4 regions of the Streptomyces sp. NPDC127114 genome follow, and region 2 is predicted to be linked to each of the others. Evidence: riboswitches for the same ligand, from Rfam matches in the RefSeq annotation. Region 2 holds a riboswitch; each other region holds the start of a gene.
The links. Region 2 has a riboswitch for cyclic di-AMP ahead of ACFVGS_RS25920 (M23 family metallopeptidase). Riboswitches for the same ligand answer to the same signal wherever they lie in the genome.
Positions count from the first base shown of each region.

Region 1 (7,620 bases), on a different contig from region 2:
GCCGTTTCGTCCGGATCGGGGGCGGACCCGGCCGAGATCCGGACGAGACCGCCTAGTACCAGCCGGTGCAGCGGATGTTGCCCGTGGAGTCGTTCCACGCGCAGGCCCGCATGACGTAACCGGCGTCGTCGTACGCGGGGGTGTGCGTGTCACTCCCGTACTGGACCGTGGTCATGCCCAGCGGGCCGGTCCAGCTGCCGCCGCCGTTGCTGGAGCGGTCCACCCACACCTTGTCGCCGGGGTCCGCGCCGGTGATCCGGCCCCACGCACAGCGGCTGGAAGTGCTGTAGCGCAGCTCGATGCGGATGCCGTCGACACTGGCCGTGCGCGGGGTCGTGGCGTTCGCCGTGCTGCACGCCAGGGCCGCCGAGGCCGAACCGGTGGCCGCCTGCGCCGTCGTGGCCACGCCGCCGAGGCCGAGCACGAGCGCGGCCGTGGACAGCACGACGCCGGTCCGCCTGCTGATCTTCATGTGTTCCCCCTGAGTCGTCGGTGTCACGAGTGGTCGATCGGTGCGATCGGTGGTGCCGAGGGTGTTGCGGTCGGTGCACCCGTACGATCTCCCGGCCGACGGACCCGGGGCGTCAACCGCGGAGTTGACCGTCGGGGTAAACCCCTGCGGCAGTGCGCACCGGCGCACACTGCACCTCCGGTATGACGACGTGCCCGCGTGCCGGGCCGTACCATCGCGCGATGCACACCAGGGCCCACTGGGCGACGCGGTTCGGCGAGGTGAATCCGCTCCTGGTCGACGGGGCCCTGGCCCTCGGCCTGGTGACGGCGTCGGCAGCGGTCGGGCACCAGTACCACCCGACGGGCTGGCCGGCGTTCGACCTGTCCGCGTACCTGCTGACGGCGCTCACCGGGCTGCCGCTGGCCCTGCGCAGGGTGGCGCCGGTCGCCGCGCTCGTGGCGAGCTGTCTGGCCTTCGCCGGCTACCTGGCCGCCGGCTACCAGCCGTCGCTCAACTTCTGGGCCCCGGTCATCGCGTTGTACGGCGTCGCCGTCCAGCGCCCGCCCCGCACGACGGCGGCGGGCGCCGCGCTCACCGCGGCCGTCGTCCTCTACAGCGGACTGCGCGCCCCCGAACTGGGCCTCGCCGTCGCCGTGATCCAGGCGGTGGCGGTACCCGCCGTCGTCTGGTTCTTCGGCAACGGCACCCGGCGCCTCGCCCGCAGGAACCGTCAACTCGCCCGACTGACGGCCCAGTTGCGCAGGGAGCAGGAGGAGAGGGAGAAGCGGGCCGTCGCCGGGGAGCAGCGGCGGATCGCCCGTGAGCTCCACGACGTCGTCGCGCACCACATGTCGGTGATCAGCGTGCAGGCCGGCATGGCGGGCTATGTCTTCGCGACCGAACCCGGCACCGCGCGCGCCGCCCTGGACACCATCTCCGAGACCAGCCAGGAGGGCCTGCGGGAGCTGCGGCGGATCCTGACCCTGTTGCGCTCCGCGGCCGGCGAGACGAGGGAGGCCGAGGGGCCGGACGGGGTCTGGTACGCGCCGATGCCCGGCCTCGCCCGCCTCGCCGAGGTGGCCGAGCGGACCAGGGCCGCGGGCGTGCCCGTGGACCTGCGCACGGAGGGCGCGGCCCGCGCCCTGGCGCCCGGGACCGAGCTCTGCGCGTACCGGGTGGTGCAGGAGGCGCTGACCAACGTGATCAAGCACGCCCGGCCGGCGCGCGCCACGGTGCTCGTCGAGTACCGGCCGGACGAGCTCGTCGTCACGGTGACCGACGACGGCCCGGGCCACGGTCCCCCGGGCCACCGTCCGGATCCGGCCAACGTGCCGACACGCTCAGGACACGGCTTGATCGGCATGCGGGAACGCGCGAGGCTCTACGGCGGAACAGTGGACGCCGGCCCTCGGGCCGAAGGGGGATTCCGCGTGTGCCTCACACTTCCCGTGGCCAGGACGACCGACCGGCAGGGACGTCACCAGGTCCACCAGGAGCACCACGGCCGGCCGGACCACCGGCGGAAGGACCGCCGCCCGCCGGCGTGACGGGCGCGCGCACCGCCGGAACCCCGCCGCGTTCGGCCACCGGCGGCATCCGGGTGCTCGTGGTGGACGACCAGGACCTGATCCGGGCCGGGCTCGTCGCCCTGCTGCGGGCGGCGCCCGGCCTCGAGGTCGTCGGCGAGGCCGCCGACGGGGAGTCCGCGGTGCTCCAGGCCGCCCTCGTGCGGCCCGACGTGATCCTCATGGACATCCGCATGCCGGGCATGGACGGCACCACGGCCACCGAACGCATTCTGGCCCGCTCCGACGGTCCCGTCCCGCGGATCCTGGTCCTCACCACCTTCGACCTCGACGAGTACGTGTACGCGGCGCTGTGCGCCGGGGCCTCCGGTTTCCTGCTCAAGGACACCGGGCCCCAGCGGCTGATCGAGGCGGTCACCGCCGTGGCCGGCGGCGACATGCTCTTCGCGCCGAGCGTGATCCGCCGGCTGATTGAGGCGTACGTGCACCGGGCCGAGCCGGTCGCCGGCCCCGTCGCCGACCTGGATGTCCTCACGGCCCGGGAGCGCGAGGTGCTGCGGCTCACCGCCCGGGGCCTGTCGAACACGGAGATCGCCGAGCAGCTCTACATCGGCGAGGCGACGGTGAAGACCCACCTCAACCGCACCATGAGCAAGCTGCACGTCGACAGCCGCGCCCAGGCGGTCGTCGTCGCCTACGAGAGCGGGCTCGTCGTCCCGGGCGGTCCGGCGCGCTGACCGGCGAAAGGCCCGCCGCCGGGTTGAGGTACCGTCGACCCGCCCCAACAGCACGCCCTGACCACTTAGTTCGGTTCGTCGCGCGCCACGGCCGAGCCCAGACACGTCGAGGAGACGCGACCATGACCCGTGCGGACGGACCGCGGCCGGCCCCGGAACCGATACCGCTCGACCTCCCCGTGGACGGGACGACGCTCCGCGCGCTGCGCTTGCCACGGGTCCGCGGACCGCGGTCGCCGCCCACGGCATCTCGGCCTCGGGGATGTCCTTCGCGGCCGTCGCCCGGCACCTGCCGGCGGACTGGTCGCTGTACGCGGTCGACCTGCGCGGCCGCGGCGGGAGCTCGACCGCCTCCGGTCCGTACGGGATCGACCGGCACGCCGCCGACCTCGTGACGGCGGCCCGGACCTGGGGCGACGGCGGGCCCGTGGTCCTGACCGGCCAGTCCATGGGCGCGTACGTGGCGCTGCGGGCCGCCGTCCGGGCTCCCGGCCTCTTCGAGCGCCTGCTGCTGATCGACGGCGGCCTGCCGATCCCGCTGCCCGCCGAGGCGGACCCCGACGCGGTGCTGGAGGCCGGCCTGGGCCCGGCGCTCGCCCGGCTCTCGATGACGTACGACAGCGACCAGGCCTACGTGGACTTCTTCCGCGCCCACCCGGCGCTCGGGCCGCACTGGAACGCGGACATCGAGTCGTACGTCCGCTACGACCTCACCGGCCCCGAGGGCGCCCGCCGCTCCCGGGCCCAGGAGGCGGCGGTGCGGCAGGACGGGCGCGAACTCCTCACCGGCGCCGCGTCGTTCGGCACCGACCTGGCGGGCCTGAAGGTGCCCGCCCTGCTACTGCACGCGCCGCTCGGGCTGCTCGGCGAGGCCCCCGGCATGCTGCCGCCCGCGCTCGTCGACCACTGGACCGCGCAGGCGCCGAACCTGACCGCCGAGCTCGTGCCGGACTGCAACCACTACACGATCCTCCTGGGCGAGCCGGCCTGCACGGTCGCGGAACGGCTGGTGGCGTCGCACGGCCGCGCCTGAGGCGCTCCATTGCGGGGCAAAACGGACGATGTCCGGTTATTCCCCTGCAATGCCGGAATGCGGATCTGATGGCGCAAGCGGGTATTTCGCTCCCCGGTAAAGGGCCCGGTCGGCGCGCGTGATCTGAATCACGCCGGACCGGGCCCTCCCGCTGCTGGCGGAGCGTCAGGTGCCGTATCGCGGAAAAGGGTTGGTACGGCAGCACGGGTCGGGCGGAATGATCCTTTCGTAATTCCCGCTAGATCAATTTTCCGCGAGGAATTCCCGCCTTGTTTTCCGGATTTGTTTTCGCATAGCGTCGCCCCGCAACCGGACGGAAACGCCGAATCCTGCCGCCGTCCGAACGACCGCACTCACCACACATCCGGCAGGAGCGGGGGACCCAGGTTTGCCGCCGGTCCCGGTCTCCGGGGACGGCTCGGGGTGAAGTCGCGCACGCCGCGGCCGGGCATCTCCTGCCCGAACCCGACAGCTCACCTCGCAGGCGGAGGAGAGGAACCCGCCATGCGTGGACACGGCAAGCACCGCCGCCCCAAGAACGTCCCGCTCACCCGCGGCATCGCCGCCGTGAGCCTCACCGGCAGCGCCGCCCTCGCGCTTCCACTGGCCGGAGCCACCAGTGCCGCCGCGGTCGTTCCGCAGGGCACGAACTCCGTCGCAGTGGCAAAGCCGGCGGTTTCGGCGGCCCTCCAGTCGGTCGCGGTGAACGCGCCGAAGGCGGTCTCCGGTGTCGCGCCGGTGAAGTATTCCGTCGTCGCGGGCGACTCGCTCTCGAAGATCGCCGGTAAGTACGGGGTGAAGGGCGGCTGGAAGAAGCTCTACCGCGACAACCGGAAGGTCGTCGGCAAGGACCCCGGTCTCATCCGGCCCGGCCAGAAGCTCTCCGTCGCCGCCACCCGGACCGCGCCCCGCCCGGCGGCCCCGGCCCCCGCCACCCGCGTCTCCGTCACCACGGGCTCCGCCGCCTCCGCCCCGGCCCCGGCCGTCAAGGCCGCCGCCACCGCCGCCACCAAGGCCGCGTCCGCGAGCACCGCCGGCTACACGTACGCCGACAACCTCGAGGGCTGGATCCGCGAGTCCCTCGACATCATGGCCCGCGAGGGCATCCCCGGCACGTTCGACGGCATCTACCGCAACATCATGCGCGAGTCGTCCGGCAACCCCCGCGCGATCAACAACTGGGACTCGAACGCCCTCGCCGGCACCCCGTCCAAGGGCCTGCTCCAGGTGATCGACCCCACCTTCCAGGCCTACCACGTCGCCGGCACCGCCAACGACCCCTACGACCCCGTGGCCAACATCACGGCCGCCTGCAACTACGCCGCCGACCGCTACGGCTCCATCGACAACGTCTTCGGCGCGTACTGACCGACCGGTTCACCGCCACCACACGGCCGGGCAGCCCTCAGGGGCCGCCCGGCCGTGCCGTTCCCCGCCGTTCCCGCACATCGATGAAACCTTCCGGCCGTCTCTTCCGTCCTCCCCTGCGGGAGCCGTTCGGGACGAAGACGCTGGGAGTGGGCACCGCATGGGGCTGAAGGGCAAGTACACCGCACACATAGCCGTGGTGGCTTCGGCGGTCGCGATAGGTCTGGCCTCGTGGGGGGCCGCCGCGCTGACGGACACCGAGGCCGAGGCCCGGGCGGGGGAGCGGCAGGAGCAGCGGGTGCCGGCGGGGGACGCCAAGGGGCCGGCGCAGGTGCCGCCGGTGAAGGTCCCTCAGAGCATCGCGCACGCCGCCGAGGCGGGCGGCACGTCGGTGAACATCACCATCGACGACGGCCCGGACCCGCGGTGGACGCCCCAGGTGCTCGACATCCTCAAGGAGAACGACGTCAAGGCCGTGTTCTGCATGGTCGGTCCGCGGGCGAAGGAGTTCCCCGAGCTGGTCAAGCGGGTCGTGGCCGAGGGACACCGGCTCTGCGACCACACGGTGTCCCACGACACCACCATGGACAAGAAGCCCGTCGACTACCAGAAGCAGCAGATCCTCGACGCGAAGCGGATGATCGAGGAGGCGGCCGGCGGAGCCAAGGTGGAGTACTACCGCGCCCCCGGCGGCGCGTTCACCCCGAACAGCCGGCGCATCGCCGCGGAGGCCGGGATGCGGCCGCTCGGCTGGAACGTGGACACCAAGGACTTCGAGCTGCCGGGCACCGGTGCCATCGTCAGCACGGTGAAGCAGGAGCTCTCCAACGGACCGACGATCCTCTTCCACGACGGCGGCGGCGACCGCGCCCAGACCGTCGCGGCGCTGAAGCAGGTGCTGCCGTGGCTGAAGGAGCAGGGCCACCCGACCAGCTTCCCGGTGCGGACCACGCCCTGAACCGCCGGACCCGGCCTGGGCCGGACCCCGCCTGGGCCGGACCCGGCCGCGATCCGGAAGAGACGGCCTAGCGCGCGGCCGCCAGGCGGAGACCGCCACAGGCGCGCAGGGCGCTGTCGACGAGGGCCGGCAGGACCGGCCGGCCCGGCTCCGGCGTGAGCCGGGCCAGGCGGTGCATGGTCAGGGCGGCTTCCCACGCCGAGGTCTTCGCCGGCGAACCGCCCCACGAGACGGCTTCGAGTCTCGCCCAGAGGTGCGCGCCGAACCCGAGGTGAATCGTTCCTTCCCGGGCCGCCTCCTCGGCGAGGGCCTCACGCACCGCCGTCAGGAACGTCACGGCGTCCCCCGGCCCCAGCGCCTCGACGACGATCCGCAGGTAGGGAGCGATCAGACCGGTCGCCTCCGGCCACTCGGACTCGTCGCCGAAGCGCTCGCGCAGGTGTGCGTACAGCGGGTGTTCCATGCAGTGGGTCATGAAGGCACAGATACGTTTCCTCGCCCCGCCATCACCGTGGCGACACGCCGAACGCGCCGTGCCGACGCCCGTATGGAGGTGTTCCGGGTGCTCGCGGCCCCTCGTCGCGGGACGAAGGGCCGCCGCCGGGAGCGGAGCCGCGTCAGCGGTCGTCGCCGAGTTCCTGGTGCATCTGCGGCTGGTCGTCGCCCTCGCGCCTGAGCGCCTGCTTCTGGACCTCGTTGAACATCTTCGAGGCGGCGCCGATGACCTCCTCGTACGGGTTGACGCCCACGGCCCGCCCGGCCGGGGCGCCGAACAGGTTGCCGACGGTGTTGGTGACCTTGTTGCCGGCGGCCATGAACTTCCCGGCCTCGCTGAGCGCGTCCTTCGGCGGGAGGCCCGCCATGTCCGCGTACCTGTCGCCGAGCGCCACCCGCACCATCCGGACGAACGCGTCACCGGCGCCGGGCGCCGTCAGGAACTCCCGGTAGAACGTCACGGCCTGGGCCGTCATGAACTTCCCGTCCTCGGTCTCCTTCCACTCCGTGTCCCGCACGGAGCGCCAGCCCTCGTCGACCAGGTCCACGTCCTTGGGCATGAGCCACTTGTCCGGCGTGCCCAGGTAGTGGTTGACGTAGTGCCAGGAACACATGAACCCCTGCGCGTCGGACCTGGAGACCTGGATGCCGAGGTTCCGCATGGCTTCCAGGACCTGGACGCTGAAGACGCAGATCGCGCCGGCGGTGTACTTCTGCGAGACCGGCATGCCCCACTTGACGTAGTCCCACTGACCGCTCTTCTTGTGGAGCTGGCGCACCGAGGCGTGCACCAGCCGGACCTTGGTCACGGTCGCCGCGAGCGTCCCGTCCCGCAGCGCGCCCCGGTCACCCATCCCGAGGAACAGCCGCGAGGACTGCTGCAGCCGCCGGCCCGGGCCCTTCACACCGCCCAGGCGGCCGGTGGACCGCAGTGTGTAGGCGCCGGTGGGGGAGAGGTAGGTGCCGATGAGGCCGACCGTGCCCTGGAGCATGGAGGCCGTGCCGTGGTGGTGGTCGAAGAAGCCCTCCGCCGCCTTGACGTCGGCCGG
Region 1 covers NZ_JBHXTJ010000001.1:111,707-119,326, reverse strand. The annotation lists gene ACFVGS_RS00490 (DUF2690 domain-containing protein) at 53-472, opposite strand; gene ACFVGS_RS00485 (sensor histidine kinase) at 694-2,001, shown strand; gene ACFVGS_RS00480 (response regulator) at 1,998-2,717, shown strand; gene ACFVGS_RS00475 (alpha/beta hydrolase) at 2,980-3,750, shown strand; cyclic di-AMP (ydaO/yuaA leader) riboswitch at 4,061-4,250, shown strand; gene ACFVGS_RS00470 (transglycosylase SLT domain-containing protein) at 4,255-5,118, shown strand; gene ACFVGS_RS00465 (polysaccharide deacetylase family protein) at 5,279-6,076, shown strand; gene ACFVGS_RS00460 (hypothetical protein) at 6,144-6,539, opposite strand; gene ACFVGS_RS00455 (oxygenase MpaB family protein) at 6,694-7,620, opposite strand, start outside.
Region 1: another riboswitch for cyclic di-AMP. It lies ahead of ACFVGS_RS00470 (transglycosylase SLT domain-containing protein); the one in region 2 lies ahead of ACFVGS_RS25920 (M23 family metallopeptidase).

Region 2 (7,620 bases):
CGGGTCCGGCTCCGGCCGCGGCGGGCCCGGCGGGGGACGCAGGCGCGGAAGGCCTGCCAGGCGTCGCGGGCGCGGCGGACCCGGCAGGCGTCGCGGGCCCAGCGACCGGTGCGGGCGTCGCGGGCGGGGCGGACCCGGCCGTGGGTGTAGCAGGCGTAGCTGCTCCGGCAGCCGCCGCAGGCCCGGCGGGCCCCGCCACCGGTGTCGCGGCGGGCCCCGCCGTCGGCGTCGCTGGGCGGGTGCGGGTGGCCTCGGACAGGGCGTCGGCGAGGGCGCCCATCTCGACGTGGACGACGACGACCGGCTTCGCCGGTCCGGGGCCGGGTGCGGCGGTGACGGCGGAGCGGAGGGCGGCGGCGAGGACCTCGCTGTCGCCGGACTCGGTGGCGCCGTTCTCGCCCACCCAGGGGATGGCCGTGACGACGACGGCGTCGCAGGCGTCGTCGGCCAGGGCGGCGGTGAGCGCGGCGCGGAAGTCGGCGGGCGTGGCGCCGGTGGTCAGGTCGACGGGCCGCAGCGGGCGCAGCCCTTCGGTGAGGCAGGCGTCGTACGTGAGCAGGCCGAGGGACTCGGAGTTGCCGAGGATCGCGACCCGCGGGCCGGCGGGCAGCGGCTGCTCGGCGAGGAGGAGGCCCGCGTCGACGAGCTCGGTGACGGTGTCGACGCGGATGACGCCGGCCTGCCGCAGCAGCGCGGAGACGGTGGCGTGCGGGATCCGGGTGACGGGGACGCGGTGGCCGGGCGGGGCGCTGCCGCTGTGCCGTGCTCCCTTGACGACCACGACGGGCTTGACGGCGGCGGTCCGGCGGGCGAGCCGGGTGAACTTCCGCGGGTTGCCGATGGACTCCAGGTAGAGGAGGACGACGTCGGTGGCGGGGTCGTCGTACCAGTGCTGGAGGAGGTCGTTGCCGGAGACGTCGGCGCGGTTGCCGGCGGAGAGGAACGAGGACAGGCCGGCTCCGCGCCGGTGGAGGCCGGCGAGCAGGGCGATGCCGATGGCGCCGGACTGGGTGAACAGCCCGATCCGTCCGGTGGCCGGCATCTGGGGCGCGAGGGAGGCGTTCAGTCGTACGGGCTCGGCCGTGTTGATGATCCCGAAGGCGTTCGGCCCGATGATCCGCATCCCGTACGAGCGGGCCTGGCGGACCAGGGCGCGCTGGCGCTCGCGGCCCTCGGGCCCGCTCTCGGCGTATCCGGCGGACAGGACGACGAGGCCGCGGACGCCGTGTTCGCCGCAGTCGGCGACGGCCTCGGGGACGCGCTCGGCGGGGACGGCGACGACGGCGAGGTCGACGGGCTCGCCGATGTCGGCGACGGAGCGGAAGGCGGGCACGCCCTCCAGCTCGTGCGGGCGGCCCTCCTCCAGCGCGGCGTTCACCGCGTGGACGCGGCCGGTGTAGCCGCCGTCGAGGAGGTTGCGCAGCACGGTGCGGCCGACGCCGCCGGGCGCGCGGCCGACGCCGATCACGGCGACGGAGCCGGGGGCGAGGAGCCGCTGGACGGACCGGGCCTCGGCGCGCTGTTCGCGGGCGCGCTGGACGGCGAGCGAGCGGTCGGTGGGCTCCAGGTCGAGGTGGAGGCGGACGGAGCCGTCCTCGAAGCTGCGCTTCTGGGTGTAGCCGGCGTCCGTGAAGACCTTGATCATCTTGGTGTTGGCGGGCAGCACCTCGGCGGCGAACCGGCGGATGCCGCGTTCGCGGGCCACCGCCGCGATGTGTTCGAGCAGTGCGGAGGCGACGCCGCGGCCCTGGTGGGCGTCCTGGACGAGGAAGGCGACCTCGGCCTCGTCGGCGGGTGCCGAGGCGGGCCGGCCCAGCTCGTTGATGCGGTCGTAGCGCACGGTGGCGATGAACTCGCCGCCGACGGTCGCCGCGAGCCCGACCCGGTCGACGAAGTCGTGGTGGGTGAAGCGGTGGACGTCCTTGGCGGAGAGGCGCGGGTAGGGCGCGAAGAAGCGGTAGTACTTCGACTCGTCCGACACCTGCTCGTAGAAGCTGACCAGGCGCTCGGCGTCGTCGGCGGTGATGGGCCTGATGCGCGCGGTGCCGCCGTCCCGGAGGACCACGTCCGCTTCCCAGTGGTCGGGATAGGCGTGCTCCGGCTCCCCCGACTGTTCCGACGCGCTCTGCATGGGGCAAGCGTACGGCCGGGGTACGACAGTGGCACCGGCCGTGCGGGGCACGGTCCCGCGCGGCGTACGGCCGGGGTACGACAGTGGCACCGGCCGTGCGGGGCACGGTCCCGCGCGGCACCGGCGCACCGCTCGCGCCCGAGGTTCACGCCGTGCAAGGTAGGGAGGGCCGATCGGCCGCCGGCCCCGGGCCGAAGGTCGGTACGAGCATGTCGTCACCCGTGAGAGACTGGTCTAGACAACCGCTGAAAGTTGAAGGGCAACCACCATGGCTGAGCGCCGCGTCAACGTCGGCTGGGCCGAGGGCCTGCACGCCCGCCCCGCCTCCATCTTCGTCCGTGCCGCCACGGCCGCCGGCGTCCCCGTGACGATCGCCAAGGCCGAAGGCAACCCGGTCAACGCCGCGTCCATGCTCGCGGTGCTCGGCCTGGGCGCCCAGGGCGGCGAGGAGATCGTGCTCGCCTCGGACGCCGACGGCGCCGAGGCCGCGCTCGACCGCCTGGCGAAGCTGGTGGCCGAGGGTCTCGAGGAGCTTCCCGAGACCGTCTGACCCGTCACCTCCCCGACGACGGATCGCGAAGCGGCCGTGTCCTCCGGTTCTCCGGCAGGCACGGCCGTTTTCCTTTCCCGTGGCGCGCTTCCGGTCGACGGGAATTCAGCAATAGGTATTGCCACCCGCTCGGAAGTCATGGCATCGGAGCGGAGCGCCGTGGAATTCCCTTCAGGGCAGCACGGAACAGCGGGCAATAATTCCCGGCTCTTTGTATACGACCCTCGCGTTAATTCTGCGGTCCCGAACTGTTTACGGCATGTTGCGAAACCCTCACACGTGACCGGTCCGCCTGTTTCAGCCGGTACAGCGGGGCCGCGCGCTCCACGTGCAGCGCGGTCAGCGCCCGGGCCCGTTCCGCGTCGCGGCGGGCGACGGCGTCCACGATGGCCCCGTGCTCGGCCCAGGACTCCGCGGGCCGCTCGGCCGGGTCGAGCGCGTACATCCAGGCGATCTTGTGCCGCAGCTGGGTGAGCAGTGTCGTGAGCGGCGGACTGCCCGAGGCCTGGGCGAGGGTCTCGTGGAACCAGCCGCCGAGCGCCGTCAGGTCCTCGCCGCGGCCGCTCCGGGCCCGCTCCTGCCCGAGTCTGACCAGGCCCCTCAGCACCTTGAGGTGGGCGTCGGTGCGGCGCTGTGCGGCCCGGGCCGCACCCAGCGGCTCCAGCAGGCAGCGCATGTCGAGCAGGTCGGCGGCCTCCTGCACGGTGGGCTCGGCGACATGCGCGCCGGCGTGCCGGCGGCTCACGACGAAGCCTTCCGACTCCAGGGTGCGCAGCGCCTCGCGGACCGGGACGCGGGAGACGCCGTAGCGGCGGGCGAGCTGTTCCTCGGTCAGTCTGGCGCCCCGCGCGTACACCCCGGAGACGATGTCGTCCCGGATCGCCGTGCATACCGAGTGCGCGGGAATGCGCATGTCCGACCTCCGAATTCGTCCGCGCTAAACCCCCGTCGGGCGGCGCCTGTCCGGCGACTCTATTGCAGGACGACGGAATTTCCGATGCCGCCCGGTGACAAAGAACGCAAAAAGCCCCGGCTCGTTTCGAGCCGGGGCTTTCGTGCGGGATGCGCGCGCCGGACCGCGCGGGATTCGCGCCTCGGACGCCCGTGCCGGACGCCCGTGCCGGACGCCCGTACCGGATGCCTCCGCGTCAGACGTTGACGCCGCGTGCGCGCAGGTAGGAGATCGGGTTGATGTCGGAGCCGTAGTCCGCACCGGTGCGCGCCTCGAAGTGGAGGTGCGGGCCGGTGGAGTTGCCGGACGAGCCGGAGATGCCTATCTGCTCGCCCGGGGTGACCTTCTGGCCGACGCGGACGGTGATGGCGGAGAGGTGGCCGTACTGGGTGTACGTGCCGTCGTTCATCCGGATCACGATGTTGTTGCCGTACGCGCCGCCCCAGCCGGCCTCGACGACGGTGCCGGAGCCGACGGAGACGACCTTGCTGCCGTAGGCGGCGTGGAAGTCGATGCCCGAGTGGCTGCCGGAGGACCAGAGCGAGCCGCCGGTCTTGTAGCCGGTGGTCACGTACGAGCCGGCGACGGGGAGCTGGAAGGAGGCGAGGCGCTTGCGCTCGGCCTCCCGGGCGGCGCGCTCCTTGGCCTCGCGGATCTCCTTGGCGCGGGCCTCGGCCTTGCGCTTCGCCTCGGCGGCGGCCTTGACGCGGGCCTCGGCCTCGGCGGCGGCCTTCTCCTGGGCGGCGGCCTGGGCGTCGACGCGCTCGGCGAGGGAGTCCTCGGCGATCACCTGGGTGAGGCCGGTGTCCTCGAGGGAGGTGTCGTCCGTGTCGGCGGCGAGCGCCGGGGAGGCGAGGGTGCCGATCACGCCGGTGGTGGCGAGCGTCGCCACGCCGGCGATGCCGGCGCCTCGACGAGCCAGCCGGCTCGGACCACGATGCTTCCCGGTGGCACGGGTGAACGCCATGTAGTGGCTGATCCTTTCCTTCCCTCTCGCCTACCGGGTTAGCTGACGGGTTCGGAGCAGGAAGGTCTCCTACGGGCCCCTCCGCCTGAGCGAAGGCGTCCGATTCACCCCAGGGACTGCGCATGGGTCCCCGGCTCCCCAGGCTCGCGCCTTGCGGGGACTCGGCGATGACTGTCCGTTGCCGCGGATGCGGCGTCGTGCAACGGCCGGACAGCCGGGTCGACGCTAGGCCGATCTTCTGTCAATCGCCAAACAGACGCGCACGTTTGTAAGACATGCCACAGGGCAGACGACCACACTCCTCAGCAATCCGGACATAAGGGAGGACCCTGACGAACCAGGTCGTCAGGGTCCTCGAAACCGTGTGACGGCGGCTCAATCAGCCGCTGACCACGGTCACTTCACCGATGCCGAGCGCCCGCACCGGCTCCGCGATCTGCGCCGCGTCGCCGACCAGGACCGTCACGAGCCGGTCCACCGGGAAGGCGTTGACCACGGCCGCGGTCGCCTCCACCGTGCCCGTCTCGGCGAGCCGCGCGTACAACTGCGCCTGGTAGTCGTCCGGGAGGTGCTGCTCGACCTGGTCGGCCAGCGTCCCGGCGACGGACGCGGCCGTCTCGTACTTCAGCGGTGCCACGCCCACTAGGTTCTGCACGGCCACGTCGCGCTCCGCGTCCGTCAGGCCCTCGGCGGCCAGGGTGCGCAGCACCTTCCACAGGTCGTCAAGTGCCGGTCCGGTGTTAGGGGTGTCGACCGAGCCGCTGATGGCGAGCATCGACGCGCCGTTGCCGGCGCCGTCGGAGCGCAGCACCTGGCCGAAGGCCCGCACGCCGTACGTGTAGCCCTTCTCCTCGCGCAGGACGCGGTCCAGGCGGGAGGTGAGGGTGCCGCCGAGGCAGTACGTGCCGAGCACCTGGGCCGCCCACACGCGGTCGTGGCGGTCCGCGCCGACGCGGCCGATGAGCAGCTGCGTCTGGACGGCGCCTGGCCGGTCCACGATGACGACGCGGCCCGTGTCGTCGGCCGTGACGGGCGGCATCGGGCGCGGCGCGGCCGGCTTGCCGCTCCAGGCGCCCAGGGTCTCGGCGAGGACCTTGTCCAGGTCGACGCCGGTCAGGTCGCCGACCACGACGGCGGTGGCGGCGGCCGGACGGACGTACGCGTCGTAGAAGGCGCGGACGGCGGCGGCGTCGATCGCGGCGACGGTCTCCTCGGTGCCCTGGCGCGGCCGGGACATGCGCGAGGCGGCCGGGAACAGCTCCTTGGAGAGCTGCTTGGCGGCACGGCGGGCCGGGTTGGCCGTCTCGTGGGGGATCTCGTCCAGCCGGTTGCGCACCAGCCGCTCGACCTCGGTCTCGGCGAACGCCGGGGCGATCAGGGCCTCCGAGAGCAGGCCGAGCGCCTTGGGCAGCCGGGAGACCGGCACCTCGAGCGAGACCCGTACGCCGGGGTGGTCGGCGTGCGCGTCCAGCGTGGCGCCGCAGCGCTCCAGCTCGGCGGCGAACTCCTCGGCCGAGTGCTGGTCGGTGCCCTCGGACAGGGCCCTGGCCATGATCGTGGCGACGCCGTCCAGGCCCTCGGGCTCGGCGTCCAGCGGGGCGTCGAGGAAGATCTCGACGGCCACCACCTGCTGGCCGGGGCGGTGGCAGCGCAGCACGGTCAGACCGTTGTCGAGCGCGCCGCGCTCCGGGGCCGGGAAGGCCCAGGGCTTCGCCTCGCCCGGGGTGGGCTGCGGGTGGAAGGTCATGCTGGTCAAAGACGTGGCGGCGTCGGTCACCGGTCCGCTCCCTCTTCCTCGTCGCTGTCGGTCCCCTCGGCGGTGTCGCCCACCGGCTCGTAGACCAGGACGGCGCGGTTGTCCGGGCGCAGCCGGGCCTTGGCGACCTCCTGCACCTCCTCGGCGGTGATGTCGAGGACCCGGTCGACGGCGGTCAGGGCCAGCTGCGGGTCGCCGAAGAGCACCGCGTACCGGCACAGTTCGTCGGCGCGGCCGGCGACGGTGCCGAGCCGGTCCAGCCACTCGCGCTCCAACTGGGCCTGGGCGCGCTCCATCTCCTCGGGCGTGGGCCCCTCGGCGGCGAACCGGGCGAGCTCCTCGTCGACGGCCGCCTCGATCCGCGGCACCTCGACGCCGCCGGAGGTCTTGACGTCCAGCCAGCCGAGCGAGGGCGCGCCGGCGAGCCGCAGCAGGCCGAAGCCGGCGGCCACGGCGGTGCGGTCGCGGCGGACCAGCCGGTTGTGCAGGCGGGAGGACTCGCCGCCGCCCAGGACGGTCAGGGCCAGGTCGGCCGCGTCGCACGCGCGCGTGCCGTCGTGCGGCAGCCGGTAGGCGGCCATCAGGGCGCGGGCCGGGACCTCCTCCTCGATGACCTCGCGGCGCTGTTCGCCGATGGTCTCGGGCAGGTCGCCGGGGCGCGGCTCGGGCTTGCCGTCGTGGCCGGGGATGGAGCCGAAGTACTTCTCCACCCAGGCGAGGGTCTGCTCGGGGTCGATGTCGCCGACGACCGAGAGCACCGCGTTGTTCGGCGCGTAGTACGTACGGAAGAAGTTCCGCGCGTCTTCCAGGGTGGCGGCGTCCAGGTCGGCCATCGAGCCGATCGGGGTGTGGTGGTACGGGTGGCCCTCCGGGTACGCGAGGGCGGTGAGGCGCTCGAAGGCGGTGCCGTACGGCACGTTGTCGTAGCGCTGGCGGCGCTCGTTCTTGACGACGTCGCGCTGGTTCTCCATGGAGACGTCGTCGAGGGCGGTGAGCAGCGAGCCCATGCGGTCGGCCTCCAGCCAGAGCGCGAGCTCCAGCTGGTGCGCCGGCATGGTCTCGAAGTAGTTGGTGCGCTCGAAGCTCGTCGTGCCGTTGAGCGAGCCGCCCGCACCCTGCACCAGCTCGAAGTGGCCGTTGCCGTGGACCTGCTTCGAGCCCTGGAACATCAGGTGCTCGAAGAGGTGGGCGAGGCCGGTGAGGCCCTTGACCTCGTGACGGGAGCCGACGTCGTACCAGAGGCAGACCGCCGCGACCGGGGTCA
Region 2 covers NZ_JBHXTJ010000029.1:21,534-29,153, forward strand. The annotation lists gene ACFVGS_RS25905 (GNAT family N-acetyltransferase) at 1-2,131, opposite strand, end outside; gene ACFVGS_RS25910 (HPr family phosphocarrier protein) at 2,400-2,681, shown strand; gene ACFVGS_RS25915 (GntR family transcriptional regulator) at 2,911-3,594, opposite strand; gene ACFVGS_RS25920 (M23 family metallopeptidase) at 3,830-4,600, opposite strand; cyclic di-AMP (ydaO/yuaA leader) riboswitch at 4,613-4,777, opposite strand; gene ACFVGS_RS25925 (M16 family metallopeptidase) at 4,980-6,347, opposite strand; gene ACFVGS_RS25930 (M16 family metallopeptidase) at 6,374-7,620, opposite strand, start outside.

Region 3 (7,620 bases), on a different contig from region 2:
CCGTTCGCCGGCCTGCTCCTCGCCATGGGCCTGCACGCGCTGTGGAACGGCTCGGCGACCTTCCACCCGCTGGCGTTCGTCCTCGTCTACGGGATGTTCATGGTGCCGGTCTTCGGGCTGCTCACCTGGCTCGCGATATGGAGCCGGCAGAAGGAGCTGCGCACGATATCCGGCGAGCTCCCGGCCTACGCGACGGCCGGCTGGCTCGCGCACGACGAACCGCTCGCGCTCTCCTCGATGCGGGCCCGCGCGATGGCCCGCGGCTACGCGGCCCGGACCTTCGGCAAGCCGGGCGCGCAGGCCGTCGGCGAGTACGAGGCGTTCGCGACCACCCTGGCGTTCCTGCGCCATCGCGCGCGGCGCGGGCAGGCCGCGCCGGACTTCGCGGTCCGCGAGCAGGAGCTGCTGCACCACCTGTGGCAGCGCCGGCGGGTGGCCTCGCCCGCGCTGACGTACGCGGCCCGGGCGACCGGCCGGGTGTGGGTGCCGCCGCAGTACCTGGACTACGGCGGCTACAACCCGTACCGCGGCTAGACCGTCTCTTCCGACCCAGGGCCGGTCCGGCGGATCAGGACCGGATAGGCCGCGGACCCGGCCATGATCCGCCGGACAGGTCCTGGCGAAGACCCCGCACCCGGCAGGACCGCCACGCGCGAGCCCTGGACCACCCCACGCGGGAGGCCCGGAACGCCACGCGCGCCCGGCCCGGATCAGGCGGCGGGCGCCTCCGAGGCCTCCGTCAGCGTGGCGAGCTCCGTCTCCGTCAGGGTCAGGTCGGCGACCGCGACCAGCGCGGGAAGCTGCTCGACCGTGCGGGCCGAGGCGATCGGGGCGGCGACCGTCGGACGGGAGGCAAGCCAGGCGAGGGCCACGGTGGCGGGCTCGGCGTCGTGCGCCGCGGCGACCGCGTCGAGCGCGGCGAGCACCTTCCGGCCGCGCTCGGTCTCCAGGTGCTTCCCGGCGCCCGCGGCGCGGACGCTGGAGACGGTGGCCCCGGGGCGGTACTTGCCGGTGAGGAAGCCGGAGGCGAGACCGTAGTACGGCACGGCCGCGAGCCCGGCCTGCGCGGCGGTGTCGAGGAGCGGGCCCTCGTAGGTCTCGCGGGACACCAGGTTGTACTGCGGCTGCAGGGCGACGTAACGGGCCAGGCCCTCGGCCTCGGCGAAGTCGAGGGAGGCGCGCAGCCGCTCCGGGGAGATGTTGGAGGCGGCGACGGCCCGCACCTTGCCGTCCTTCACCAGCTGGTCGAGCGCGGTGACGATCTCCTCCACCGGCACCGACTCGTCGTCGAAGTGCGTGTAGTAGAGGTCGATGTGGTCGGTGCCGAGGCGGCGCAGCGACTCCTCGGCGGCGGCCTTGATGGTGGTGGCGCTCAGGCCCTTGAACTGCGGGTGGGCACCGACCTTGGTGGCGACGAGGATGTCGGAGCGGTTGCCGCGGGAGGCGAGCCAGCGGCCGATGACGGTCTCGGACTCGCCGCCCTCGTTGCCCTCGGCCCAGGCCGAGTAGACGTCCGCGGTGTCGACGAAGTTGCCGCCGGCGGCGGCGTAGGCGTCGAGGACGGCGAAGGACTGCGCCTCGTCGGCGCTCCAGCCGAAGACGTTGCCGCCGAGGGCGAGCGGGAAGACGTGCAGGTCGGAGGTGCCCAGCTGGCGAAGAGAGGTCATGGGTCGGTCAACCTCCCGCACCACCGGGCCTATTCCGGCGGCACGGAAGGATCATTGCGATCACTGTGATCACTGTGATCACTGTGATCAGACGGTCAGACGGTCCACGCGCCACACGATCAGGCGATCACGCGACCCCGCGCGTCAGACGCTCAGACCCTTGGAGTTCAGCCACGCCGCCGGGTCGATGCCGTCGCCCGACGGCGTGTGCACCTCCAGGTGGAGGTGGGGGCCGGTCACGTTGCCGGTGGCGCCGACGCGGCCGATGGTCTCGCCGGTGCCGACGGACTGGCCGGCGCCGACGGTCATCGACGAGAGGTGGCAGTACCAGACCTCGGTGCCGTCCTCCAGCTGCAGGACGATGCGGTAGCCGTACGCGCCGGACCAGCCGGCGGACTGCACGGTGCCGCCGTGGACGGCCTTGACCGGGGTGCCGGTGGGAGCGGCGAAGTCCAGGCCGGTGTGGTAGCCGGAGGACCACATCGAGCCGGCCTGGCCGTAGGTCGAGGTGATCGTGTACGAGGAGGTCGGCAGCGCGTAGCTGGCGGCGAGCTGGGCGAGGCGCTCGGCCTCGGCCTTGGCCGCGGCCTCCTCCTCGGCCTTCCGCTTGGCCTCGGCGGCCGCCTTCTCCGCCGCGTCGGCCTTGGCCTCGGCCTCCGCCGCCGCCTTCTCGGCCGCGGCCTTCTCCGCCGCTTCCTTGGCGGCGGCGTCCGCGGCGGCCTGCTGCTGCTCGGCCTGCTGGAGGATGCGGGCGCGCAGTGCCTCGCCGGCGTCGGTCGACGTCTTGGTCTCGGTCCGCGCGTCCGCGCCGTCGCCCTCGGCGGCGGTGGTGTAGGTGAGCGCGGTGAGCGGCTGGGCGTTGTTGCCAGCGGTGTCCGCGGCGCCCTTGTCCTCGGCGTCCGAGCCGATCAGGTCGCCGACGCCCGGCAGTTCGGAGGCGTCGGGCAGGTCCAGGTCCGGGAGCGCTATCGAGACCGGCGGCTTCTGCTGGGCGGTGGCCAGGCCGCCGGCGCCGACGGCGGCGATGACGCCGACACCGAGCACGGTGGAGGAACGGGCGAAGTTGGAGCGCTGCTTGACGACGCGGTGGCGTCCGCCGGAGCGGGTCCGGTCCCGCAGGGAGTCCTCGGTGGGGTTCCACTCCTCCGCGACCCCGTCCAGGGCGCCCGCCGCGCCGGGGGCCTCGTAGGAGGTGAAGGGGGCTTGCGGAGCCGGGGTGTTGGACGCCACGGAGGCGCTCTCCTTTCCTTCCTTCTCGCCTACCGGGTTAGCTGACGGGTTCGGAGCAGGAAGGTCTCCTACGGGCCGTGCCGCACGGGTCACACGAGTCGGACGAGTGCGGTGGGGCCCGATTCACCCCAAGTGGTGGTTCCCCGGTTCCCTTGCGGGATTCGGCGCGCGCGCACGGTGCCGTCTCTTGCGACGGCTGGGACGACCGCGCTGCGTTATCGAACGTTAATAGACACGGCCGCCCGATTCCAAGCCGTTCCTCTTGATCATTAGCTGAATTGAGAGGGCATCGCCCCATTTGACCCCCACTCAGAAACACGTCAGCAGCAAACCCCCGATCTGACGTTACGTCAATTGTTATCGGAGGGACACCCACCGACTACGGCCGGTCACCGCCTGCCCGGAGGTCGCGGCGAGACGCCTCCAGCCCCTGCGACCCGCCCCCGCCCGGCGGCACCACCGGCATCGTCCGCCGCCGCTCCGGCTGCCCCGCCGCCCGGCGGCTCACCGCCAGCAGCGCCATGTCGTCCGTCGTGCCCCCCTCCGTGTGCCGGCGCACATCCGCCACCAGCGCGTCGAGCAGCTCGTCGGGCCCCGGGAAGATCCGCCCCGTCAGCCGCTCGCCGGGGTCGTAGAACACCCCCGCCGAGTCCCGCGCCTCCGACAGGCCGTCCGTGTAGAACAGCAGCGTCGCGCCCTGCGGATACGGCGTCACGTCCGCCCGGTCCGGTCCCCCGCCCAGATCCCCCATGCCCAGCGGCAGCGCGGCCTCGCTCGGCCGCAGCGGCTCCACACCACCGTCCGCGTGCAGCAGCAGCGGCTCGGGGTGGCCCCGGTTGACCACCCGCACCACCCGGTCGCCGCCCGGGATCTCGGCGAGCACCGCCGTCGTGAAGCCCTCGAACGCGTCCAGGCCCGCGCGCCGCGCGCCCTCCCGCGCCAGCGCCCGCTCGAGGCGCGCCGCCACGCCCTCCAGCGTCGACTCCTGCTCGGCCGCTTCCCGGAAGGCGCCGATGATCACCGCCACCGCCTCCACCGCGTCGAGGCCCTTGCCCCGCACGTCGCCCACCACGAGCCGCACCCCGTGCGGGGTGTCCTGCACCGCGAACAGATCACCGCCGATGAACGCGTCCGCCTGCGCCGCCTCGTACCGGGCCGCGATCTGCAGCCCGCCGATCCGCTCGGGCGGCGTGGGCAGCACCGCCTTCTGCGCCGTCTCGGCGATCACCCTCGCGGAGGCGAGCCGTTTCCCGCTGCGCCGCACCACCCGGTTGATCAGCACGGCGAGCGCCGAGACCGTGACCACCGTCAGCACCTCGGTCAGCGCCGGGATCGTGTCCGCGGTCCCGTTGTAGAGGTGCAGTCCGATGCTCGCGAGGACCGCGGCGAGCCCGGTGAGCAGCGTCGTCAGCATGGAGAAGAACGGGGCCGCGATCAGCGGCGCCGCCGAGTACAGCGGCGCCGCCGTGTAGGTGGGCGGCGTGGCCAGGTCGTACGCCACGCCGCCGAGGATCAGCAGCGGAGGCAGGGCCCGCAGGAAGCGCCGGGCACCGCGGTACGGGTTCACGCCGCCCGGGCCCTCACCGTCCGCCCCGCCGGCCGCCGCTGCTCGCCGCACCTGTGCTCTCCTGCCCGGTCGGTCGGCCGGTCCGTCCGTCCGACCGCGGCGGCGGACCGTACCGCGCCCACCTCAGGGTGCCGTCAGGCCGTACGGCTCGGCGACTCCTCCTCGGCCGGTTGGCGTACGGCGAGCCGCCCGCCCCGTGCCAGGGCCGCCATGGCCGCCGCGCAGCCGAGGCCGACCGCGCACAGCACCAGCCAGGGCGCCGCCGACCAGCCCGTCAGGTCGAGCAGCGCGCCCGTCCCCAGGTTCCCCAGGGTGATGCCGACCCCGCAGACCGTGTTGTACAGCCCGTAGTGGGTGGCGACCCAGCGGCCCTCGGACAGGGCGACGACCGTGTCCATCTCGAACGGGTAGAGCACCGCGTTCGCGACCGCCAGGACCGCCGCGCACAGCAGCAGCGCGGGCAGCGAGCGCCCCAGCGCGGCCGGCACCAGGAACGCCGCCCCCATCAGGGCGAGCCCGAGCACCAGACACCGCTCCCGGCTGAGCCGCGCCTTGCACCAGGCGGTGATCCTCAGCTGCCCGGCGAGCGCGACCAGCGCCGACACCGCGAACAGGGCGGTCGTCGCCGCCGTGCCGCCCGCGGCGAGCGGCAGCGCCAGGTAGACCTGGAAGGACAGCACGTACGAACCGGTCATGGCCAGCGAGAACAGCCAGAAGACCCGGTGGGCGAGCACCGTCCGGAACTGCCCCCGCGCCTGCCCGCCCGGCCCGCCGGCCGCGCCCGCCGCGCCGCCCTTGTGCCGTACGGGCAGATGCCTCAGCTGTACGAGGGTCAGCGCGGCGAACAGCAGCGCGGCCACCACGCACGTCAGCCGGAACGACACCCCCGTCAGGGCCACCCCGATCAGCGGCCCGAGCAGAATGCCCGCCTGGTAGTACGTGTTGAACAGGGCGAACGCCTCGACGCGCCGTTCCTCCCCCGCCTCCGCCGCCAGATACGCCCGCACCGCCGGGTTGAACAGCGCGCCCGCGAGCCCCGTCGCGAGCGAGGCCGCGATCAGCATCGGCAGCGACTGCGCGAAGGCGAGCGCCCCGAAGCCGGCCGTCCGCAGCGCGCAGCCCGCGACGATCAGCGGCTTGAAGCCGAGCCGGTCGGCGAGCGCGCCGCCGACGAGGAACATGCCCTGCTGCGACAGGTTCCGCACGCCGAGGACGAGCCCGACCGCCCAGGCGGCCATGCCCAGCCCGTCCGCCAGATGGGCCGCCAGGTACGGCATCAGCATGTAGAAGCCGAGGTTGATGGTGAGCTGGTTGAGGAACAGCAGCCGCACGGCCGGTTCGAAGCTCCGCGACCGCTTCCAGATGCCGCCCTCGGGGGCCGCCGAGGCGCTGCCCGCCCGCCCCGTCGCCTGACGGCTCATCGGACCCGCTCCCCGACGCGCCGGGTCCAGCCGCTGACCGGCTCGCCCTCGGCGTAGGCCGCGGGCTCCTCCCGTACGGGACCGTCGAGCAGGCCGTGCGCCGCGCAGAACTCGTCGTTGAAGACGGTGTCGAAGTACCGGTGCGGCCCGTCGGGGAAGACCGCCGCGATCCGGGTGCCGCGCGGCCGGGTGCGGGCCAGCCAGCCGGCGACCAGCGCGACCGCGCCGACGCTCCAGCCGCCGGTCGCGAACTGCCGTGCGGCCAGCCGGCGGGCCGCCCGTACCGCCTCCGCGGGACCCACCCAGTGGATCTCGTCGAAGGCGCCGTGGTCGACGTTGCCGGGGTGGATGGAGGAGCCGAGCCCGCGCATCAGCCGCGGGCCGGCCGGCAGCCCGAAGACCGTGGAGCCGACCGAGTCGACGCCGACGAGTTCGAGCGCGGGGCTGGAGGTCGCGCGCAGGGCGCGGGAGATCCCGGCCGAGTGGCCGCCGGTGCCGACCGCGCAGACCAGCACGTCGACGCGGTCGAGCTGCTCGGAGAGCTCGGCGGCGAGCCCGGCGTACGCCTCCGGGTTGTCGGGGTTCCCGTACTGGTTGGGCCACCAGGCCCCGGGGAGGGTCAGCAGGAGTTCCGCCACCCTGTCCATCCGGGCCTGCTGCCAGCCGCCCTGCGGGCTGGGCTCCGGCACGACGTGGACCTGCGCGCCGTGGGCGGTCAGCATGCGCTCCACGATCGGTTCGAGACCCGGGTCGGTGACGACGTGGACGGGGTGGCCGTGCAGGATCCCGGCGAGCGCGAGACCGAGACCGAGGGTGCCGGAGGTGGACTCGACGATCGGCGCGCCGGGCCGCAGTTCACCGCGGCGGCGCGCCTGCTCGACCATGTGGAGCGCGGCGCGGTCCTTGATGCCGCCGAAGTTGAAGCCCTCGAGCTTGGCCCAGTAGCCGTCGTCCATCCACAGCACGGGTGTGTGGCCGACGGTCTGTTCGGCGACGGAGAGGAGGTTGGCGGGGTGCGTCATGGGGGTGTGCGTCCCTTGGGTGAAGTCCCGCGCGTGCGCGGGCGTGCGGAAGGAGCCGTGGTCGTGGTGGTGCGCGACCCGGCTCAGTTCCGGTTCACTCCGAGGGCGGTGAGCAGACTGCCCGGCTCCGGCCCGGGCCCGGCCCTGCCGCGGACGCAGCGCGCGTGCGGGGCCTCGGGGAACACCTCGTCGTACGCGAGGAGGACGGCGCCCGTGGCGTGCGGCGCCGAGAGCTGGCTGCCGGCGGACTGCGCGGGCAGGTGGGCGTCGAAGGACCAGCCCTCGCCCTGCCGCTCGCAGCCGTGCGGGAGGGCGGGCGCGGAGGCGCTCACGCCCGCGGACCCGGCGGGCCCGGTGGCGAGCGGCAGCGCGTGATGTGCGCCGTGGCAGACGCCGGCGAGCAGGGCGACGAGCGCGAACAGCAGCAGGACGGCGGGCGCCCGCCGTCCTGCTTCGCGCACCGTCACAGCTCGGTCACTCATGGTGTGCGCGAGATTACGGGCGACCCACGAGCCGCGCAAAGGGACATGCGCGCTTTCGGCCACCCTTTATGTGCGGCGTATCGCCGTACCGGCCGGCTGCTTCCCTGCAGGTGCCGGCCGGCTGCTTCCCTACAGGTTCCGCTCGGCGAAGACCGCCATGGCGTCCCGGACGAGCACGGCCGTGCCGTCACCGTGCCTGTCGTAGTTCCTCGTGAAGCGCGGGTCGTCGAC
Region 3 covers NZ_JBHXTJ010000013.1:150,747-158,366, reverse strand. The annotation lists gene ACFVGS_RS16420 (PrsW family intramembrane metalloprotease) at 1-534, shown strand, start outside; gene ACFVGS_RS16415 (aldo/keto reductase) at 711-1,667, opposite strand; gene ACFVGS_RS16410 (M23 family metallopeptidase) at 1,812-2,897, opposite strand; cyclic di-AMP (ydaO/yuaA leader) riboswitch at 2,909-3,074, opposite strand; gene ACFVGS_RS16405 (PP2C family protein-serine/threonine phosphatase) at 3,277-4,515, opposite strand; gene ACFVGS_RS16400 (MFS transporter) at 4,599-5,885, opposite strand; gene ACFVGS_RS16395 (PLP-dependent cysteine synthase family protein) at 5,882-6,907, opposite strand; gene ACFVGS_RS16390 (hypothetical protein) at 6,991-7,389, opposite strand; gene ACFVGS_RS16385 (MerR family transcriptional regulator) at 7,519-7,620, opposite strand, start outside.
Region 3: another riboswitch for cyclic di-AMP. It lies ahead of ACFVGS_RS16410 (M23 family metallopeptidase); the one in region 2 lies ahead of ACFVGS_RS25920 (M23 family metallopeptidase).

Region 4 (7,620 bases), on a different contig from region 2:
CCTCATCCACGAGTTCGCCTTCCCGCTGCCCATCTACGCGATCTGCGACCTGCTCGGCGTGCCGCGCGAGGACCAGGACGACTTCCGGGACTGGGCCGGGATGATGATCCGGCACGGCGGCGGGCCGCGCGGCGGCGTGGCGCGCTCGGTGAAGAAGATGCGGGGCTATCTCGCCGAGCTCATCCACAAGAAGCGGGAAGAGCCCGGCGACGACCTGATCTCCGGGCTGATCCGCGCCTCCGACCACGGCGAGCACCTCACCGAGAACGAGGCCGCCGCCATGGCGTTCATCCTCCTCTTCGCCGGGTTCGAGACCACCGTCAACCTCATCGGCAACGGGGTGTACGCGCTGCTGCGCAACCCCGGGGAGCGGGCCCGGCTCCAGGACTCGCTGGCGGCCGGGGAGACCGGGCTCCTGGAGACCGGCGTCGAGGAGCTGCTGCGGTACGACGGGCCGGTGGAGCTCGCGACCTGGCGCTTCGCGACCGAGGCGCTGACCGTCGGCGGGCAGGAGATCCCGGCCGGCGATCCGGTGCTCGTGGTGCTCGCCGCGGCGGACCGGGATCCGGCGCGGTTCGACGGGCCGGACACCCTGGACCTCGCGCGGCGGGACAACCAGCACCTCGGGTACGGGCACGGCATCCACTACTGCCTGGGAGCGCCGTTGGCGCGCCTGGAGGGGCAGACCGCGCTCGCGACGCTCCTGACCCGCCTGCCCGATCTGCGACTTGGCGCCGATCCGGCGGAACTGCGCTGGCGCGGCGGGCTCATCATGCGCGGACTTCGCACGCTTCCGGTCGAATTCTCCCCCGCCCGCTGACTGACATCTCGTCAATACTGTGATGTTTACGTGATCTGCGCTGCATCAGCTTGTGACTCACGTTCGAATGCCGCTACTTTCACCCGCAGTCTCAGCTGTCACGCGAAAGGGCATTCCGCATGCGCTCCGGAAACGGACGACACCGCAGACCCCGCCAGGCCCCCGCCATCGTCGTCGCCGCGGGTGTGACCGGCTCGGCCCTGGCGTTGCCGCTGCTCGCCACGGGTTCCGCATCCGCCGCCGACGCCGCCACGTGGGACCGCGTCGCCGAGTGCGAGTCGGGCGGGGCCTGGAGCGCCAACTTCGGCAACGGGCTCTACGGCGGGCTCCAGTTCACCCAGGAGAGCTGGGAGCGCCACGGCGGCCTCGCCTACGCGCCGAGCGCGGACCTCGCGAGCCGCGCCCAGCAGATCGCCGTCGCGGACAAGGCGCTCGCGGCCGGCGACAACCAGTGGGCCACCTGCGCCCCGATCGCCGGACTGACCAACGACGGCAAGGCGCCCGGCGTCGACCCGGGTCCCGGCACGCCCGTCGAGGAGTCCACGGGCCCCCGCCCCGAGTCGAACCGCACCGACGGCCTGCCCGCCGGCTCCGCCGGGACCACTCCGGAGCCCTCGGCCTCGACCACCGCTCCGGCGACGCCCGCCACCCCGACGAGCCCGGCGTCCGGCACTCCCTCGACCGGCACCACGCCCGCGACTCCCGCGACGCCCGGTACGCCCGTAACGCCGGGAACGTCCGACCCGTCGGTTACGCCGGGTACCTCGGGAACGCCGGACGCGACCACCGCTCCCGGCACCGGCAAGCACCGGGGTGACGCCGCGACAGAAGAACCGGGCATGACGGACACCACGCCTGAATCCGGACGTCACGCGGCCCCGGATCCGACCGCGGCCGACAAGGCCGGTGAGAGCGCCGAGGGTTCGGTAGATGCCGACAAGACGGACAAGGCGGACGAATACACCGTCAAGCCGGGTGACAGCCTGTCGGGCATTGCGCAGGAGAACGGCCTCGACGGCGGCTGGGCCGCCCTCTACGACGCCAACAAGCAGACGGTCGGATCCGACCCCGACCTCATCATTCCTGGTCAGAGCCTTGAGTTGGAGCTCGACGAGCTCGTGGGCAAGGGGTAGTTCGCGGCTTAATGTCCGTTCTGCGTAAGTGAGACATGGGTCTCTCTTCTCGAACTGGCGTGTCGCGACCGCAAAGTTTGCCGGCGTCGCCCCTCACCTGCGTAAACACCTCCTGACGGGGTGCAAGTAGGGGCGATTTTCCCGGGTTGATGCCCTTTGAACTTCTCCCGGGTGTGTGTCTACGGTCGTGACCGCTCGCCACCGCGGGCCCCGCCGACCGGTACGCCGAATCCTGCCGCCGGACGGAGGGAACAGTCGTCGCGCAAGCGCCGAAGGCAGGAGCGGGGGACCCAAGGTAAGTGCCGGCCCCGGCCGTTGAGACAGACGGCCGACGACCGGCTTGGGGTGAAGCCGCGTGCTAGGACACGCGGCCGGGCAACTCACTCGCCCGAACCCGACAGCTCACCTCGCAGGCGTCGGTGAGGAGAACTTCCATGCTGCTTTCCGGCAAGGGCAAACACCGCCGTTCCTCCAAGGCCACCCGCGCCATCGCGCTCGCCGGTGCCGCCGGCGTCGCCGTCGCGGCCCCGCTGATGGCCGCCGGCACCGCCTCGGCCGCCACGGCCTCCGAGTGGGACGCCGTCGCCCAGTGCGAGTCCGGCGGCAACTGGTCCATCAACACCGGCAACGGCTACTACGGCGGCCTGCAGTTCTCGGCCTCCACCTGGGCCGCGTACGGCGGCACCGCCTACGCCTCCACCGCCGACCAGGCCTCCAAGTCGCAGCAGATCGCCATCGCCGAGAAGGTCCTCGCGGGCCAGGGCAAGGGTGCCTGGCCGAGCTGTGGCGTGGGCCTCTCCGGCGCCACGTACACCGGCGGTTCCGCCGAGAGCACCACCACCGCTCCGCAGCGCTCCACCGAGCAGCCGACGACCCGCAGCGAGCAGCGCCAGGCCCCGAAGCAGTCCGCCCCCAAGCAGACCGCTCCGAGGAAGGCCGACGCCAAGAAGACCGTCACCACGCCGACCGGCAAGAAGGTCAAGAAGGGTGACGGCGAGTACAAGGTCGTCGCCGGCGACACCCTCAGCAAGATCGCCCAGGCGCACGGCGTCAAGGGCGGCTGGGCCAGGCTCTTCGAGCTGAACAAGGACGTCGTCGAGGACGCCGACCTGATCTACCCGGGCCAGCAGCTCCACCTCAAGTGAGCCTGCCGACCCTCCCGCGGTGAGTGACCACCCCGGTCCGGAGTGCCCTTCCCCCGTGCGCTCCGGGCCGGGGTTTCCTCTGCCCCGCACCCTACTCGTGAGTAGGTAAGAGGTCTTTCGCCCACAGATGCATGCCCTTGGGTCCTTTTTCGTCCCAGGGGGCGGGCGCCCGGCTGGCCGGAGCCCCCGAGCCGGTTAGGCTCGTGTCGCAAGGCGTACGAGTCCTTGCCGCATGCGTCACAACCAGCGTCACATCCCAGAAGGAGATGCTCGTGCCGTCCATCGACGTCGTCGTAGCCCGGGAAATCCTGGACTCCCGAGGCAACCCCACGGTCGAGGTCGAGGTCGGCCTCGACGACGGCAGCACCGGCCGTGCTGCCGTCCCGTCCGGTGCCTCCACCGGTGCGTTCGAGGCCCTCGAGCTCCGCGACGGTGACCCCAACCGTTACCAGGGCAAGGGCGTGGAGAAGGCCGTTCTCGCCGTCATCGAGCAGATCGGCCCGGAGCTCGTCGGCTACGACGCCACCGAGCAGCGCCTGATCGACCAGGCGATGTTCGACCTGGACGCCACCCCGGACAAGTCCTCGCTCGGCGCCAACGCCATCCTCGGCGTCTCCCTCGCCGTCGCGCACGCCGCCTCCGAGGCCTCCGACCTGCCGCTGTTCCGCTACCTCGGCGGCCCGAACGCGCACCTGCTGCCCGTTCCGATGATGAACATCCTGAACGGCGGCTCGCACGCCGACTCCAACGTGGACATCCAGGAGTTCATGATCGCGCCGATCGGCGCGGAGTCCTTCTCCGAGGCCCTGCGCTGGGGCACCGAGGTCTACCACACCCTCAAGTCCGTCCTGAAGACCAAGGGCCTGTCCACCGGCCTCGGCGACGAGGGCGGCTTCGCCCCGAACCTGGGCTCCAACCGCGAGGCCCTCGACCTCATCCTCGAGGCCATCAAGCAGGCCGGCTACGTGCCCGGCAAGGACATCGCGCTCGCGCTCGACGTCGCCGCCTCCGAGTTCTACAAGGACGGCTCGTACGAGTTCGAGGGCAAGTCCCGCTCGGCCGCCGAGATGACCGAGTACTACGAGGAGCTCGTCTCCGCGTACCCGCTGGTCTCCATCGAGGACCCGCTGTTCGAGGACGACTGGGCCGGCTGGAAGACCATCACCGAGAAGCTCGGCTCCAAGGTCCAGCTCGTCGGCGACGACCTCTTCGTCACCAACCCGGAGCGCCTCGCCCGCGGCATCGAGGAGGGCTCCGCCAACGCCCTCCTGGTCAAGGTCAACCAGATCGGCTCGCTGACCGAGACCCTGGACGCCGTCGAGCTCGCCCAGCGCAACGGCTTCAAGTGCATGATGTCCCACCGCTCCGGCGAGACCGAGGACGTCACCATCGCCGACCTGGCCGTCGCCACCAACTGCGGCCAGATCAAGACCGGCGCCCCGGCCCGCTCCGAGCGCGTCGCCAAGTACAACCAGCTGCTGCGCATCGAGGAGATCCTCGACGACGCCGCGGTGTACGCGGGTCGCTCCGCCTTCCCGCGCTTCAAGGGCTGACCTGCCCTGACGACGTAGCTACGGGCTTTGCATCCGAAGAATCAAACAGGTAGCAAAGGCGTAGCGAAGCGAAGCGTCCCCGCACTCGGTCCCGTACCGTGTGCGGGGACGCACGTGTGATCAGGGGAGGCACTGGACATGGCCGTGAAGGACCGGGACCGGTTCTCGACCGCGACCCGGATCAGGCTGCTCGGCGAGCAGACCGCCGCCCGTGTCTACCGCTCCCAGACCCGCCGCCAGGCCCGCCGTTCCCGGCTCACCGGCCGCGCGGCCTTCCTCGCGCTCGTCGTCTGCTCGCTCGTGGTGGCCCTCGCCTACCCCATGCGGCAGTACGTCTCCCAGCAGGGCGAGATCGCCGAGCAGGAGCGCAAGGCCGCCGAGGCGGCGAAGCGGGTCGAGGAGCTGCGGGACGAGAAGGCCCGCCTCCAGGACCCCGCCTACGTCCGCCGGCTCGCCCGCGAGCACCTGCACTACGTGATGCCCGGCGAGACCGGCTTCACCGTGAACGACCCCGAGGCCGAGCAGCGGCCCCGCACCGAGCAGGGCGCGTCGGACCGGCCGTGGTACGACAACCTGTGGGACGGCGTGGACCGCGCCGACCGTCCTTGACCCCTCCACTTCCTCAGCAAGGCAGACATGGAAACGCCCCCTCCGCAGACCGAACGCACCGAGCCCACCGCCGCGGACGTCGCCGCGTTCGAGGCGCAGCTCGGCCGGCCGCCGCGTGGCCTGCGCGCCATCGCGCACCGCTGCCCGTGCGGCAACCCGGACGTCGTCGAGACCGCGCCCCGGCTCCCCGACGGCACGCCGTTCCCGACCACGTACTACCTGACCTGCCCGCGCGCCGCCTCCGCGATCGGCACGCTGGAGGCCAACGGGGTCATGAAGGAGATGCAGGCCCGGCTCGCCACCGACCCGGAGCTCGCCGCGGCCTACCGGGCCGCGCACGAGGACTACATCGCGCGCCGCGACGCCATCGAGGTCCTGGAGGGCTTCCCGAGCGCCGGCGGCATGCCCGACCGGGTCAAGTGCCTGCACGTGCTCGTCGGCCACTCGCTGGCCGCGGGCCCGGGCGTGAACCCGTTCGGCGACGAGGCGCTGGCGATGCTGCCGGAGTGGTGGGCGAAGGGCCCCTGCGTGACGCCGTGCGCGGACGAGGACGAGGAGCAGAAGTGACCCGGGTCGCCGGAATCGACTGCGGTACGAACTCCATCCGCCTCCTCGTCGCCGACGTGCACCCGGAGACCGGCGAACTCGTCGAGCTCGACCGGCGGATGACGATCGTGCGGCTCGGCCAGGGTGTGGACAGGACCGGCCGGCTCGCGCCGGAGGCCCTGGAGCGGACCTTCGCCGCCTGCCGCGCGTACGCGGAGGTCATCGAGGAGCTGGGGGCGCACCGGCTGCGCTTCGTCGCCACCTCCGCCTCCCGCGACGCCGAGAACCGCGACGACTTCGTCAACGGGGTCGTCGGGATCCTGGGCGTCGAGCCCGAGGTCATCACCGGCGACCAGGAGGCCGAGTTCTCCTTCACCGGCGCCACCGGCGAGCTGCACGGCGACGACCGCCGTCTGGTCGTGGACATCGGCGGCGGCTCGACCGAGTTCGTGGTCGGCAACAAGCACGTCGAGGCCGCCCGCTCCGTCGACATCGGCTGCGTACGGCTCACCGAGCGGCACGTCCGGCACGACCCGCCGACCGCCGAGGAGATCGCCGCGATCCGCGCCGACGTCCGGGCGGCGATGGACCTGGCCGCCGAGACCGTGCCGATCGCCGAGGCCGAGACCCTGGTGGGTCTGGCCGGCTCGGTCACCACGGTCGCCGCGATCGCGCTGGGTCTGGACGAGTACGACTCCACGAGGATCCACCACGCGCGGATCTCCCGTGCGAAGGTCGACGAGGTGGTGTCCCGGCTGCTCGCGTCCACGCACGACGAGCGCGCCGCGATCCCGGTGATCCACCCCGGCCGGGTCGACGTGATCATCGCCGGAGCCCTGGTCCTGGCCGAGATCATGGAGCGCACCGGCGCTGCCGAGGTCGTGGTCAGCGAGCACGACATCCTCGATGGGATCGCCCTATCCGTCGCATAGCGGGCGCCTATGAGCCCCTGTGAACGGCGGCGGACGGGGGCGCGTCGAAAAGGTTCGTGAAGTTCTTCACAAGAGAAAGGGCCCTGATGGCGCCCGCGGAGGGTCGTTGGTCCCTCCGAGGGGCTCCTCAGGGCCCTTTCGCAGGTGTGGAGGCCCATTCGCTCGATGTTTCCATCGTGTGAACGCGCCCTGCGGTTCAGCGTTAAGGAAGGCTCTCCAGGCCAGTTCACAAGGGGTGAACAACGCTCTCCCCCGCCCGGTGGTTCCTTTGCTGGACCATGACCTGGGTCACGTGGGCCGCGGAGTGTAGCAGAGGTCCCTCGCATCCTTGTGAAGGGGCGCACGAGCGACCCCCCTTGGAGGGGTGGATACTCGGATGCATGAGCACCACGGAGCGTCCCAGGATCCTCGTAGTAGGCGGCGGGTACGTAGGCCTGTACGCAGCTCGGCGCATCCTCAAGAAGATGCGCTACGCGGAGGCGACCGTCACGGTCGTCGACCCGCGGTCGTACATGACCTACCAGCCCTTCCTCCCCGAAGCCGCCGCCGGCAGCATCTCGCCGCGCCACGTCGTCGTCCCGCTGCGACGCGTCGTGCGCGGAGCCGAGGTGCTCACCGGCCGGGTCACCACCATCGACCAGGACCGCAAGGTCGCCACGATCGCGCCGCTCGTCGGCGAGGCGTACGAGCTGCCGTTCGACTACCTGGTCATCGCGATGGGTGCCGTCTCCCGCACCTTCCCGATCCCCGGCCTCGCCGAGCAGGGCATCGGCATGAAGGGCATCGAGGAGGCCATCGGCCTGCGCAACCACGTCCTCGAGCAGCTCGACAAGGCCGACTCGACCACCGACGAGGAGGTCCGCCGCAAGGCGCTGACCTTCG
Region 4 covers NZ_JBHXTJ010000005.1:258,355-265,974, forward strand. The annotation lists gene ACFVGS_RS08055 (cytochrome P450) at 1-820, shown strand, start outside; gene ACFVGS_RS08060 (transglycosylase family protein) at 940-1,953, shown strand; cyclic di-AMP (ydaO/yuaA leader) riboswitch at 2,211-2,384, shown strand; gene ACFVGS_RS08065 (transglycosylase family protein) at 2,388-3,098, shown strand; gene eno (phosphopyruvate hydratase) at 3,365-4,651, shown strand; gene ACFVGS_RS08075 (septum formation initiator family protein) at 4,790-5,260, shown strand; gene ACFVGS_RS08080 (DUF501 domain-containing protein) at 5,288-5,827, shown strand; gene ACFVGS_RS08085 (exopolyphosphatase) at 5,824-6,738, shown strand; gene ACFVGS_RS08090 (NAD(P)/FAD-dependent oxidoreductase) at 7,119-7,620, shown strand, end outside.
Region 4: another riboswitch for cyclic di-AMP. It lies ahead of ACFVGS_RS08065 (transglycosylase family protein); the one in region 2 lies ahead of ACFVGS_RS25920 (M23 family metallopeptidase).